DNA from 3 places in the Listeria grayi genome. Region 1 is predicted to be linked to each of the others. Evidence: predicted binding sites of a transcription regulator. Region 1 holds the regulator's gene; each other region holds the start of a gene.
The links. Region 1 encodes Rex, which represses fermentation and respiration genes when NADH is low (regulators of the CRP and FNR family bind a similar motif). Its sites were predicted from a motif close to TTGTGAAATATTTCACAA; they were not measured.

Region 1 (4,220 bases):
CGTGCTTTCTCCCCGCCGCTTAGGCTATAGACCAGCTTGCTGCAGTCTTCCTCAGAAAATAGAAAATTGCCTAAGCATGTCCGAACAGCTTGTTCGGTCATATCGGGGAAATCGTCCCATAATTCTTGGAGCACAGTTTTATTGGAGGAAAGATTGGTTTGTTCTTGATCGTAATAGCCAATCTGAACGCCGGAACCAAATTCAAAGTCGCCGTATAATGGTGGCAACTTTTCGATCAACGTTTTTAAAAGGGTGGTTTTGCCGATACCATTGGGACCGACGATCGCCACACTGTCGGGACGTTTGACTTCAAACTGGATATGCTGAGCGATCGGTTGCTCTTTTTGATACCCAATCGCCAGATCGTATGTTGATAACACATCTTTTCCAGTAGGTTTGGAAAAATGGAAACCAAAATGTGCCGATTTCTCACTGCCTTCTGGCCGATCGATCCGGTCGAGTTTTTCTAATTGTTTTCTTCTGCTTTGCGCGCGTTTTGTCGTGGAAGCGCGGACGATATTGCGAGCAACGAAATCTTCGAGTTTCGCGATTTTCTTTTGTTGCATATCGAATTCTTTCCATTCTTTTTCGAGCTTGGCTTGTTTTTGAACCAAGAACTGGCTGTAGTTGCCGACAAAACGGTCGATTTTCGTGCGACTGATCTCATAAACTTGGTTGACGACTTTATCTAAGAAATAACGGTCATGCGAAACGATGACCAACGCGCCCTGATAATTTTGCAGATAGTTTTCCAGCCATGTCAGCGTATCGATGTCCAAATGGTTGGTCGGTTCATCGAGAATAAGGATATCTTGCTTGGAAAGCAACAATTTCGCTAGGGAAAGCCGTGTTTTTTGACCACCGCTCAGGGATTGGATCGGTTTCTCATAATCTGCTTCATAAAAGCGGAAACCATGCAGAATCGAACGGATATCGGCTTCGTATTGATAACCGCCTTGTTCTTTGAAGTTATGCTGCAGTTCATCATATTGCTTCAAAAGCGATTGGAATTGCGCTTCGTTGGAAATAATCTCCGGATCGGCGATTTTCAATTCGATCTCGCGCAGCTGTCGTTCCATTTGCTGTAACTCAGTAAAAACGGTGAGCATCTCTGCCCAGATCGTTCGTTCTGATTCTAGGGGTGTGCTTTGTGCCAAATAACCGATCTTCACCTGTTTTGGTTTGGAGATCGTCCCCCCGTCATAACTCAGTTCGCCAGCGATGATTTTTAGCAGGGTGGATTTCCCAGCACCATTGCGGCCGACTAATGCAATTCGATCATTTGTTTTTACTTCTAATTTTATATTATCTAGGATCATTTCTGCCCCGAAATATTTGCTGATTTGCTGTACTTGTAATAAAATCATGATTTCTCTCCTCTAACTTACTACTTTTAGTTTAGCTCAAAGAATTAGCAAAGGCAACGTGCGACTATCAAAATTCTTTTCACGTATTATATTTTTGTGAAAATTTGTGATTTCTTTTGTGAATTTTTATGGTAAAATGATGTCTAACGGCTTTTTGTTAGTTTTTTGAAAAATTATGAGCAAAAAGTTTGTGCATTCTTTGTGAAATGTTTATAGTATAAAAGCAAGCATGTGAAAATGAGAGCAGTTATCTGCAGATCTTTAAGAAGTGCTTCGGTTCAATTAGCAAAATTTTCAAGGAAGAAGGGAAAAGTTAAGATGGAGGAAAATACAAAAATTCCACAAGCAACAGCAAAACGCTTGCCATTATATCATCGTTATTTAAAATATCTACATGAGTCTGGTAAAGAGCGCGTATCATCTGCTGAATTAAGTGAGGCAGTGAAAGTAGATTCTGCAACCATTCGTCGTGATTTCTCCTATTTTGGAGCACTTGGAAAGAAAGGCTATGGCTATAATGTAGCGTATATCCTCGATTTCTTCAGCAAAACGCTAAGTCAAGATAAACAAACTAACGTTGCTATCATTGGAGTAGGGAACTTAGGAATGGCGCTCCTGCATTACAACTTCATGAAAAACAATAATATCAAGATCGCCGCTGCTTTTGATGTCGATGCTGATAAAGTAGGCACGATCCAACAAGATATACCAATTTATCATTTAAATGATATGGAAGAAACATTACGCGAAAACAATGTGGAGGTCGTGATTTTGACAGTACCGTCAAGCGAAGCGCAAGCCACAGTGGATAAATTGTTAGAAGCAGATGTAAAGGGGATCTTGAACTTTACACCAGCTCGTATCAGTGTACCAAAACACGTTCGTGTCCATCACATTGATCTAACGACAGAATTACAAACACTTATTTACTTCTTGGAAAATTATCCGCAAAATAAATAAGTAAATAAAAACTGCCGGAAAGCAAAATACTTTTCCGGCAGTTTTTTTATTTTTTACGATTGAATAAGGCGATGAAGATAAACCGTGCACCAGTGACAAAATCAATGGCTGCCATCGCCATGATGACATAAGCGAGAATCGTCCAGCCGCTATCATTTACCTGTTCCACAGCAAAGACCACAAATACAATGCCGAGAACGATATAAAGCAATCCCTGGAAAATCGATTTATTTGCATTCATAACTTAGGAAACACCACCTAAAGAAAATAGTAGAACGATCGCATTCATGATCATATGCGCAAAAATGGTGACAGTGATCCGCTTTGTTTTCGTATATAGGAAACAAAGAATCAAACCGATGGAAAAGTAAACCAGCAGAAATGGAAGGTCACCATGCCCAAGGGCGAAAAACAAAGAGCTGATTACCGCTGCCACATGGATATTCATCCAATTGGTGAGACCACCGAATAATACTTTCCGAAAAACGATTTCTTCAATGACCGGCGCAATAAGTGTGATAAACACAAATAAGACTGGTGCCTGTTTCGTCAAAGATGTCAGCATTTCCGTATTTGCCGAGCCAGCAGGGGTATCCATAAACAACTGCGTGATCAAACCGGCAACTACTTGTCCGGCAAAGAGCATCAGAACGCCTGATACAGCCCAAACTACGCTCATACCAACGCTTGCCTTGGTTCCTCGAAGTACTTTATCAGTTGCCGGTTGTTTGCGAAGTAGCAGCCAGATGACAAATAATGTGATCAGATTCGCCACAATATTCCAGATGACAACACTTTGGTTGAAAGCTTGCTTACCCGCTAACGTGGTGAAATGAAGAACCAGCCCGTGTACGATCGGGATACCGACAATGCCGGATAAAAAATTAATTACATAAACCACTAAAACCCAAAAATATCTTTTAGACAAAAAATCGCTTCCTTCTAGCTAAACTTAAATATTCAAGAACTATTACGTTTTATTGTACTAATTATTGGTACAACAAGCAATTATAAAAAAACGCCAAAAATTTTTTTAGTAGTTTTTGCTTGCATTCCTTACCATTTTTGACTATTATAATATTGTGTTAGCACTCAAAACGTTAGAGTGCTAAAAATAGAAACTATCACTATGAGGAGGTTATTTACATTGTTAAGACCATTAGGAGATCGTGTCGTTATTGAAGTACTTGAAGCAGAAGAAAAAACTGCAAGCGGTATCGTGTTGCCGGATTCAGCAAAGGAAAAGCCACAAGAGGGCAAAGTAATCGCAGTAGGAAATGGCAAAGTACTAGAAAACGGAACTAAACAAGAACTAGAGGTAGCAGTAAATGATCGCATTATCTTCTCTAAGTATTCTGGTACAGAAGTAACGTATGACGGCAAAGATTATTTGATTATCCGCGAGGACGATATTTTAGCAATTGTTTAATCTAAGATAAAATGGAGGGAATAATAAAATGGCAAAAGATATTAAATTCAGCGAAGACGCTCGTCGTTCCATGCTACGCGGTGTGGATCAATTAGCGAACGCAGTAAAAGTAACACTTGGACCAAAAGGTCGTAACGTTGTTTTAGGCAAAAAATTCGGTTCTCCACTTATCACAAATGATGGTGTGACGATCGCAAAAGAAATCGAATTAGAAGATGAATTTGAAAATATGGGAGCAAAATTAGTTTCTGAAGTTGCTTCCAAAACGAATGACGTAGCCGGAGACGGTACGACAACAGCAACAGTTCTTGCTCAAGCAATGATCCAAGAAGGATTGAAAAATGTAACAGCTGGTGCTAACCCTGTCGGTATCCGCCGCGGGATTGAACGAGCAGTTGCAGCAGCAATCGAAGAACTAAAAACAATCTCTAAACCGATCGAAGGGAAAGAATCGATCGCTCAAG
Region 2 (4,220 bases), 860 kb from region 1:
TTACGGAAAACGTAGTAACTCCAGATTTGATAACCAAGCACGAACGGCAGCAACGTTACTGCAACGATCGTCATTACGCTCAGTGAATAATGTCCCGAAGCAGCGTTATAAATAGTAAGATTATATGCTTCTGTAATTGAACTGATCATCACGCGTGGGAATAAACCAACAAAGATAGCCCCCACTGTGAAAACAATTCCTAACCCACCAAATGTGAATGTCAAGATCTCACGGCCTTTCCATAGGAAAAAGCCAGAAAGCAGATAGAATACGACAACAAGTCCGATCATTAACGGAACTAATACTGGACGAGCCGTAAATAAGTCAGTATACACAAATGCCAATGCCACAAATATCAGTAATGCCACGACAGTTGCGAACCAGACTTTTTTCGCCAATTTCGTTGCTCGTATGCGAAGTTCGCCTTCAACACGTAAAGCAATAAACTGCAAACCATGTAGCAAGCAGATCAAGACGATCGTGATGCCTCCCCACACAGAGAAAATATTGACATAATCCGTAAACCCGCCATGCAAGTTCATTTCTTTATCGATCGGCATTCCTTTTGCCAGTGTGGAAAATAATACGCCCAATAGGAATGGCGGTAATAAACTACCAAAGAAAATGATCCAATCCCATGTTTTGAGCCAAGTTTTTGTATCTTTTTGACCGCGGAATTCAAAGGATACACCCCGTCCGATCAATGCTAGCAGCAAGACGACGAATGGCAGATAATACCCGCTGAACATCGTTGCATACCAATTTGGGAAAGCGGCGAAAATAGCTCCGCCGGCTGTGATCAGCCAAACTTCATTTGCGTCCCAGAATGGACCGATCGTATTGACAAGCATTTTACGTTCGTTACTTGATTTTGCCAGAAAGCGCGTAGCCATTCCGACACCAAAATCGAAGCCTTCTAGGAAGAAAAAGCCGATAAACAAAACGGCAACTAGTAAAAACCACAACTCATTCAGTGACAAGTTTTTCTCCCCCTTTATCGAATGGATCCACAGAGACATTTTCTTCTACTTCTTCATGTCCATCTGGTCCTTTTTTGATTTCTCGAATGAATAAATAAATCAAGACGATTGCTAAGATCGCATAGATCGTGGAGAAAGTAATGATCGAGAATAAAATACTTCCTGCCGATACATTAGGCGATACCGCATCTTTCGTTTGCATATATCCGAATACAACCCATGGCTGACGGCCGATCTCTGTCATGATCCAACCCATCGAGTTTGCTAAGAATGGGAACAAGATCATCGGAACCATCAAACGGAGATACCAAGTTGCGTGCACAAGGCGTTTTCTCCAAGCAAGTACGACTCCGATCATTGCAAAGAGAATCATTAGCATTCCAGCGCCGACCATGATACGGAAACTCCAGAAAGAAGTTTTTACCGGCGGGATATAATTACCTGGCCCATAAACTTTTTCATAATCTTTTTGAAGAGTGTTCATCCCTTCGACACTACCTGAGAATTTAGAATAAGATAAGAAACTTAATGCATATGGGATTTTGATCTCCCAATCATTTTTCTTCTTCTTATCATTGATGCCGCCAATGAAAGTCCAAGCTGCAGGACTTCCGGTATCTTCCCAGACTCCTTCTGTTGCTGCCATTTTCATTGGTTGTGTTTTCACTAGATATTGCGCTTGCGAGTGACCACTGAAGGCAACACCAAAACCGCCGATAACCGCCATGACCATTGCGATCTGGAACGAGCGTTTGAAGAAATTGACATCTTGTTTTTTCATCATTTTGTATGCACTGACACCTGCTACGAAGAACGCACCAGTGGCAAAAGCACCAAAGATAACGTGCGGAAATTCGACTAGCAGCTGACCGTTCGTGATCAATTGCCAGAAATCATTCATTTCGGCGCGGCCATTTTTGAATGCAAAACCGACCGGATGCTGCATGAACGAGTTCGCTGCCAAAATCCAGAAAGCAGAAAGGATCGTTCCGATCGCTACTAACCAGATACAAGCAAGGTGGAGTTTCTTACCTAATCTTTCCCAGCCGAAAATCCATAGACCGATGAATGTCGACTCCATGAAGAAGGCAAGCAATGCTTCGATCGCAAGCGGTGCACCGAAAACGTCACCGACGAAACGGGAATAGTCCGACCAGTTCATTCCGAATTGGAATTCCTGAATGATCCCCGTTACTACCCCAACAGCAAAGTTGATCAAGAATAAGTGTCCCCAGAATTTCGACATTTTTTTGTAAATTTCTTTTTTCTTTACGACGTACAATGTTTCCATAAGCGCAACCATAAATACAAGTCCGATTGAGAGCGGTACGAATAGAAAGTGAAAAATCGTGGTTGATGCAAATTGGAAACGTGCCAAAAATAGTTTATCCACTTTTTGTTGTCCTCCTTTTGTTTACAAATGCGCAATTACACAACAGGTTGTTCTTAAATTCACAAATATGATCATAAACAAACCAAATTATAAGTAATCCCATTTAATAATCATTACTAAGTATATTATTTATTTTAACTTATTTACGCCAGAATGTGTTTAGTTCTTTCGATGTCATTTTATAATACAGGAGTTTGTGAATTATAATTTAATCACAATCCCGCATAACTAGAAGAATGTAACAATGATATCCTTTTCACAAGAATTTAAAAATGGTTCTAATTACCTATAACACAGTACCTCAAAAAGTGCTTTTTTAGGTAAAAATAACCTTATTCTGTTTTAGCTTGTTTAGCCGCTTTTTTCTTCGCACGAAGCGCTCGAAAAAACGAAGTCAGCAATTCTGCACACTCCGTTTGCAGCAAACCTGCTTCCACTTCACAAGTATGATTGAAACGATCATCTTGCAAAAGATTCATCAAAGTCCCCGCCGTTCCCGCTTTTGGGTCCGGAGCCCCATAATATACTTTTTTTAATCGCGAAAGTAAGATCGCGCCGCTGCACATCGGACAAGGCTCCAGCGTCACATAGATTTCCGCTTCGCTAAGCCGCCAACTTTCTCGGTTTTGGCAAGCTGCTTGAATGGCCAATATTTCTGCATGCGTGATCGCGTTTTGGGTCGTTTCCCGCAGATTATGTCCGCGCCCGATTATCTCATTATCCAAAACAACTACTGCACCGATCGGAACTTCGCCCAGCGCTTGCGCTTTCCTTGCTTCTTTTATCGCTTCTTCCATGAAGATCGCCTTTTCCATCGCCAGACCAAACCTCCGCTTTCTTTTTATCCCCTTCATTTTACCACATAAAACTTACAGAGGTAGCTTTTTTGGTTGCATTTTATCGTTCTTTGTAATACCATATATTAGAACCAGGTACTAATATATGAAATAGTTAAAAAATTTATTATCTTTTGTCAATATAAAGGAGGTTCTTTCAATGAACAGTGCGAATTTATTAGCACCAGAAAAATATAATATCACCGATGAGATCGCAAAATTCACTTCCAATAAAACAGCTTTGATCTGGAAAAACGATCAAGATGAAACAAAAAAATGGAGTTATCATCAATTAGTGGTAGAATCCGCTAAATTTGCAAATGTAATCACCAAAGCAGGCATCCAAAAGGGTGACCATGTTATTGTGATGACGCCACGGTTATTGGAAACCTACGCGATCTACATGGGACTTTGGAAAGCCGGTGCGATCGTGATCCCTGCTTCAGAACTATTGAAAGCACACGACTTGGAATACCGCATCCACCATGCAGAAGTAAAAGCAGTTATTACCTATGACGGTCTAACAAGTGAATTTGAGAAAATCGCAGACGATCATTCTGTTCATACTAAAATACTGATCGATGGTCATTTAGAGGGTTGGCAGAATTACGGAGAACTAATGGATCAAGCACCCGAAACTTTTGAAACGGTCGATACGCACCGCGAAGACCCTTGTCTGCTTGCATTTACCAGTGGAACGACCGGGAATCCCAAGGGTGTGGTCCACGCGCATGGTTGGGGTTACGCCCATATTCGTATTGCTGCGGATCACTGGCTTGATATCCATGAAGATGATATCGTTTGGGCAACTGCTGCTCCCGGATGGCAAAAATGGGTGTGGTCACCGTTCTTATCTGTGCTCGGCAAAGGCGCGACTGGTTTCATTTTTAATGGTCGTTTCAGCCCTGAACGCCAACTACGACTATTAGGCGAAGAAAAAATCAACGTGCTTTGCTGTACCCCTACAGAATACCGCTTAATGGCGAAAGTATCTGATCTTGATAGCTATGA
Region 3 (4,220 bases), 380 kb from region 1:
GGGAGGCAACTCCCTCACTGAAATAGAAAAAGCGTGGAACATTCTCTGTTCCACGCTTTCTTAAAAGCATATTGTGTTTAAGTTATACTTCCAATAAATCTGTCTTCAATGCTTGCCATTTCCAATTTTCCACCTCTGGTAGATCTTCGCCATTTTCGCGGATAAAATGATGATGTTTGCTTAAAACAGCGTCCATTTCAGCGACGAAAGATGTTGCAATCTCGCCATAAACCGCCTCTGCAGCATCTTTTGCAAGGTGGAAGCGATCCATTTCGCTAAGGACACGCATGTCGAATGGTGTGGTGATATCGCCATTTTCGCGGTAGCCGTGAATGAACAAGTTATGGTTGTGACGGTTGAAGAAGATGTCGCGAACCATGCCTTCATAGCTGTGGAAGGCGAAAATGATCGGTTTGTCGGTTGTAAAATAACGATCGAATTCTTCATCCGTCAAGCCGCGCGGATCAATATCCGGATGGCGTAATTTCAAAATGTCGACAATATTGATAAAGCGGATCTTCAAGGAAGGGAAGGCTTCATTTAAAAGTGTGACCGCTGCAAGTGCTTCTAAGTTTGGCTCTGTACCGGCAGAAGCAATGACGACATCTGGCTCTTCGGCTTCACTTACTGTGGAGGCCCAGTCGATGATTTTCAAGCCGTCCTTCACTAGTATTTCTGCTTCTTCAGCAGAATAGAATTGCGGACGCGGATGTTTAGAAGACACGATCAAGTTGATCAGCTCTTCTGAACGAAAAGCTTCGTTCATGACTGCAAGCAGTGAGTTCGTATCAGCTGGCAGATATTCGCGGATAAATTCCGGCTTTTTCTCTGCTAGATGTGTTAAAACACCTGGATCTTGATGTGTATAGCCATTATGATCTTGTTGGAAAACAGTCGATGTCGCGATCACATTCAGCGATGGGTAACTGTTCCGCCATGTTTGTTCTTTTGCTTTGCGAAGCCATTTGAAATGCTGGGTCAGCATGGAATCGACAACGCGTAGGAAGGATTCATAGCTGGCGAAAAAGCCATGTCTACCAGTGAGGACGTATCCTTCCAAAAAGCCTTCTGCTTGGTGTTCGGAAAGCTGCCCATCGATGATGCGGCCAGCTGGTGCCAACCATTCGTCACGTGGGAATTCTGCTTTGCTCATCCATTGGCGGTTGGTCACTTCAAAGACTTTATTCAAACGGTTTGATTTTGTTTCATCCGGTCCGAAAATACGGAAGTTATCAGGGTTTTCCTTGACGATATCGCGAACGAAACCACCGAGTTCAATCATATCTTGGGTAATGACGTCTTTATTTGCAGTCTCAACAGCATAATCTTTCCAACTAGGTAAGCGCAGTGGTTGCGGATCAATTCCGCCATTCGTGATCGGATTCGTAGCCATGCGGTTTTTTGGTGCAAGGGCTTTGATTTCTTCTTTTAACGAGCCTTCTTCTGTGAACAGTTCTTCAGGGCGATAAGACTGCAGCCAGTTTTCCAATGCGTCGACATGATCAAAATGATGCTGATCAACTGGGATCGGAACTTGGTGGGCGCGGAAGCTTCCTTCAATTGGTTCGTTATTCCATTCTTTGGGACCTGTCCAGCCTTTTGGTGTCCGGAAGAGAATCACTGGCCATGTTGGCATTGTTGCTTTATCTGCGGCTTCTTTGCGTGCTTCTGTTTGGATGGCTTTGATTTTCTCGATGGCCTGATCTAGTTTTTCTGCCATAAGCGGGTGAACTTTCGCAGGATCTTCTCCTTCAACGAAAATCGGGTCCCAGCCCAATCCTTGGAAAAAGGAGGTAAGTTCTTTATCCGTTTTGCGGGAGAGGATCGTCGGATTGGAGATTTTTGCTCCGTTTAAATACAAGATCGGAAGGACGGCGCCGTCATTAACTGGATTGATAAAGGTATTGGAGAACCAGCCTGCGGATAATGGACCCGTTTCCGCTTCGCCATCGCCAATTACTGTAGCAGCGATCACGTCAGGGTTGTCTAAGATCGAGCCAGTAGCATGAGAGAGCGCGTAGCCGAGTTCGCCGCCTTCGTGAAGGGAACCAGGTGTTTCAGGAGCAGCATGAGAAGCAATGCCGCCGGGGAAAGAAAATTGTTTATACAATTTTGTCAGACCAACTTCATCTTGTGTGATTGTTGGATAAATATCCGTATAGCTGCCATCCAGATAAGAATTGGATACCATTACTTGACCGCCGTGACCTGGTCCTTCAATGTAAAACATATTCAGATCATACTTATTGATAACACGATTTAAATGCGCATAAATGAAATTTTGACCGGAGATCGTGCCCCAATGGCCAATTGGATGAACTTTGAGATCTTCTTTTTCAAGTGGTCTACGAAGCAATGGATTTCCTTTCAAATACAATTGTCCGACAGAAATAAAATCTGCTGCCCGCCACCACGCATCAACCTTTGCTAAATAATTTGGAGATGAATAATCAGTCATACCGAATCAGTCCTTTTATATATTTTTTGAGAACCAGCGATGCTCGTTGTGTTTTCGTGAGCAAAAAAGATTGTGATTCTCTGTACAATATTATAATAGAACACTTTGATAGAAATATATATCCTTTTTGAGCCCAATTTTTGTGAGTCAAAAGGGTCAGCGTCGTACTGGACTTGGAAACGAAGTGAATTATTTTTGGCGTCGCTCTTGCGGAAGCATGTGGTAAGTCGCTTTATAGAGATTATAGAAATGCGTTTTGTTTTGAAAGCCGACTTGTTCGATGATCTCACTGATCGGAGCTGTAGTGGATTCAATCAATAGATCAGCAGCCAAGATCTTTTGTTTATTTACGAGTTCTGTAAAGGTGCTGCCGGTTTTGTTTTTGATAACATTGCTTAAGTAATTTTTATTATAGCCGAGTTTTTCAGCAGTAGAGCTAAGCGTGATTTCCCGGTATTCTTTCTCAATCAGTCTTAATGCAGAAAGAATAATGGTATTAGAGCTGATTGCATGGTTCATGACGGTATCGGAAAGATAGGTGTCGCATTTTCGCACTAGTTCGGTAAAAAGGATCGGCAGATAAAAAGTAATTATCTTCGTTGAAAAAGCTTCATTGCGGAAATATTCGGTGATGATCTGATCAAGGATCTGTTTGATATGCGGAATATTTGTACTTTTAAAAATAATATATTTCTTAAAAGAATGGCCTTCTACGGCAGAATTGAGTAAGAAGTCATAGACAAGGCTGTTTTTCTTTTTGATTTCTGCTAACCAACTCAAATTGATATTTTTGTCACGGAAAAGGATATTGATCAAAATATCCTGATCGCCGGTTGCCTTGATCGAGTGATGGCAGCCAGTATCGAGAAGGAGAAGTTCGCCTTCTTGCAGCAGTGCTTCCTTTCCTTCGATGATCTGGCAGCAGCTACCGCTAAGCATATAATTCAATTCCAAAAATTGATGCGAATGATAGGGATAGTCGGCATAGCGGTTATGCTTGCTGACCCGAATATCTTTATTTTTAAAAAAATAACGGTTCAACATATTTATTTCGCCATTTTCTTCGGAAAACGATTTTTTCGGATAATCCATAATGAACGTGCCGGTTTCTTTTTGGGCGATCTCATGCGGGTTGAGCCGGAATAACTGTTCTTTTATTTTGGGATCCATTACTATTCCTCCTGTATATTCGATACTTTTATTATAGATTTACGATATTGAAAACGCAATCATTGAAAACTATATTGTAAGTAAGCGCTTAAATAAAATATGTAGGAGGGTTATTAACATTATGAGTATGGACTCGCAGAAAAGCAAAAAAGGAACGATTGCTGTTTCATTAACGAATTACTTGGACTCGGGTTGTATTGTGGCAGGGGCCAGCGGATTGACATTATGGGCATCAGAATTTGGTTTGAGTAGTTTTGCGGTCGGCCTTTTAGGGGCAATCAGCGCAAATGCGTTCGGTTCTGCTTTTGGTGCATTAGTCGGCGGTCATTTAGCCGATAAGTTCGGACGGAAATTTATCTATACCTACAACATGCTGATTTATATGTTGGGCGTAGCGATCATTATGTTTGCCATGAATTTTACAATGTTATTAATAGGATTTCTTATTACAGGGCTTTCTGTAGGGGCTGGCGTACCGGCATCATGGACCTATTTATCAGAAATGGCAGAGCCGAAAGCTCGTGCCAGAAACATCGGGATCTCGCAATTTGCTTGGTCATGTGGACCGGCGATCATCTTTACCTTAGGGATC

Region 2: a site for Rex is predicted at 2,421-2,438, ahead of EL241_RS13285 (cytochrome ubiquinol oxidase subunit I). Genes of this name have one in related genera too.
Region 3: a site for Rex is predicted at 2,529-2,546, ahead of EL241_RS02035 (phosphoketolase family protein). Genes of this name have one in related genera too.

What each region holds. Positions count from the first base shown of each region.
Region 1 is NZ_LR134483.1:799,602-803,821, forward strand. Features, by position in the region: gene EL241_RS03790 (ABC-F family ATP-binding cassette domain-containing protein) at 1-1,367, opposite strand, end outside; gene EL241_RS03795 (redox-sensing transcriptional repressor Rex) at 1,686-2,327, shown strand; gene EL241_RS03800 (YdiK family protein) at 2,374-2,568, opposite strand; gene EL241_RS03805 (CPBP family intramembrane glutamic endopeptidase) at 2,572-3,255, opposite strand; gene groES (co-chaperone GroES) at 3,475-3,756, shown strand; gene groL (chaperonin GroEL) at 3,785-4,220, shown strand, end outside.
Region 2 is NZ_LR134483.1:2,689,366-2,693,585, forward strand. Features, by position in the region: gene cydB (cytochrome d ubiquinol oxidase subunit II) at 1-980, opposite strand, end outside; gene EL241_RS13285 (cytochrome ubiquinol oxidase subunit I) at 967-2,373, opposite strand; gene tadA (tRNA adenosine(34) deaminase TadA) at 2,706-3,188, opposite strand; gene EL241_RS13295 (acetate--CoA ligase) at 3,370-4,220, shown strand, end outside.
Region 3 is NZ_LR134483.1:424,218-428,437, forward strand. Features, by position in the region: gene EL241_RS02035 (phosphoketolase family protein) at 83-2,458, opposite strand; gene EL241_RS02040 (AraC family transcriptional regulator) at 2,648-3,628, opposite strand; gene EL241_RS02045 (MFS transporter) at 3,756-4,220, shown strand, end outside.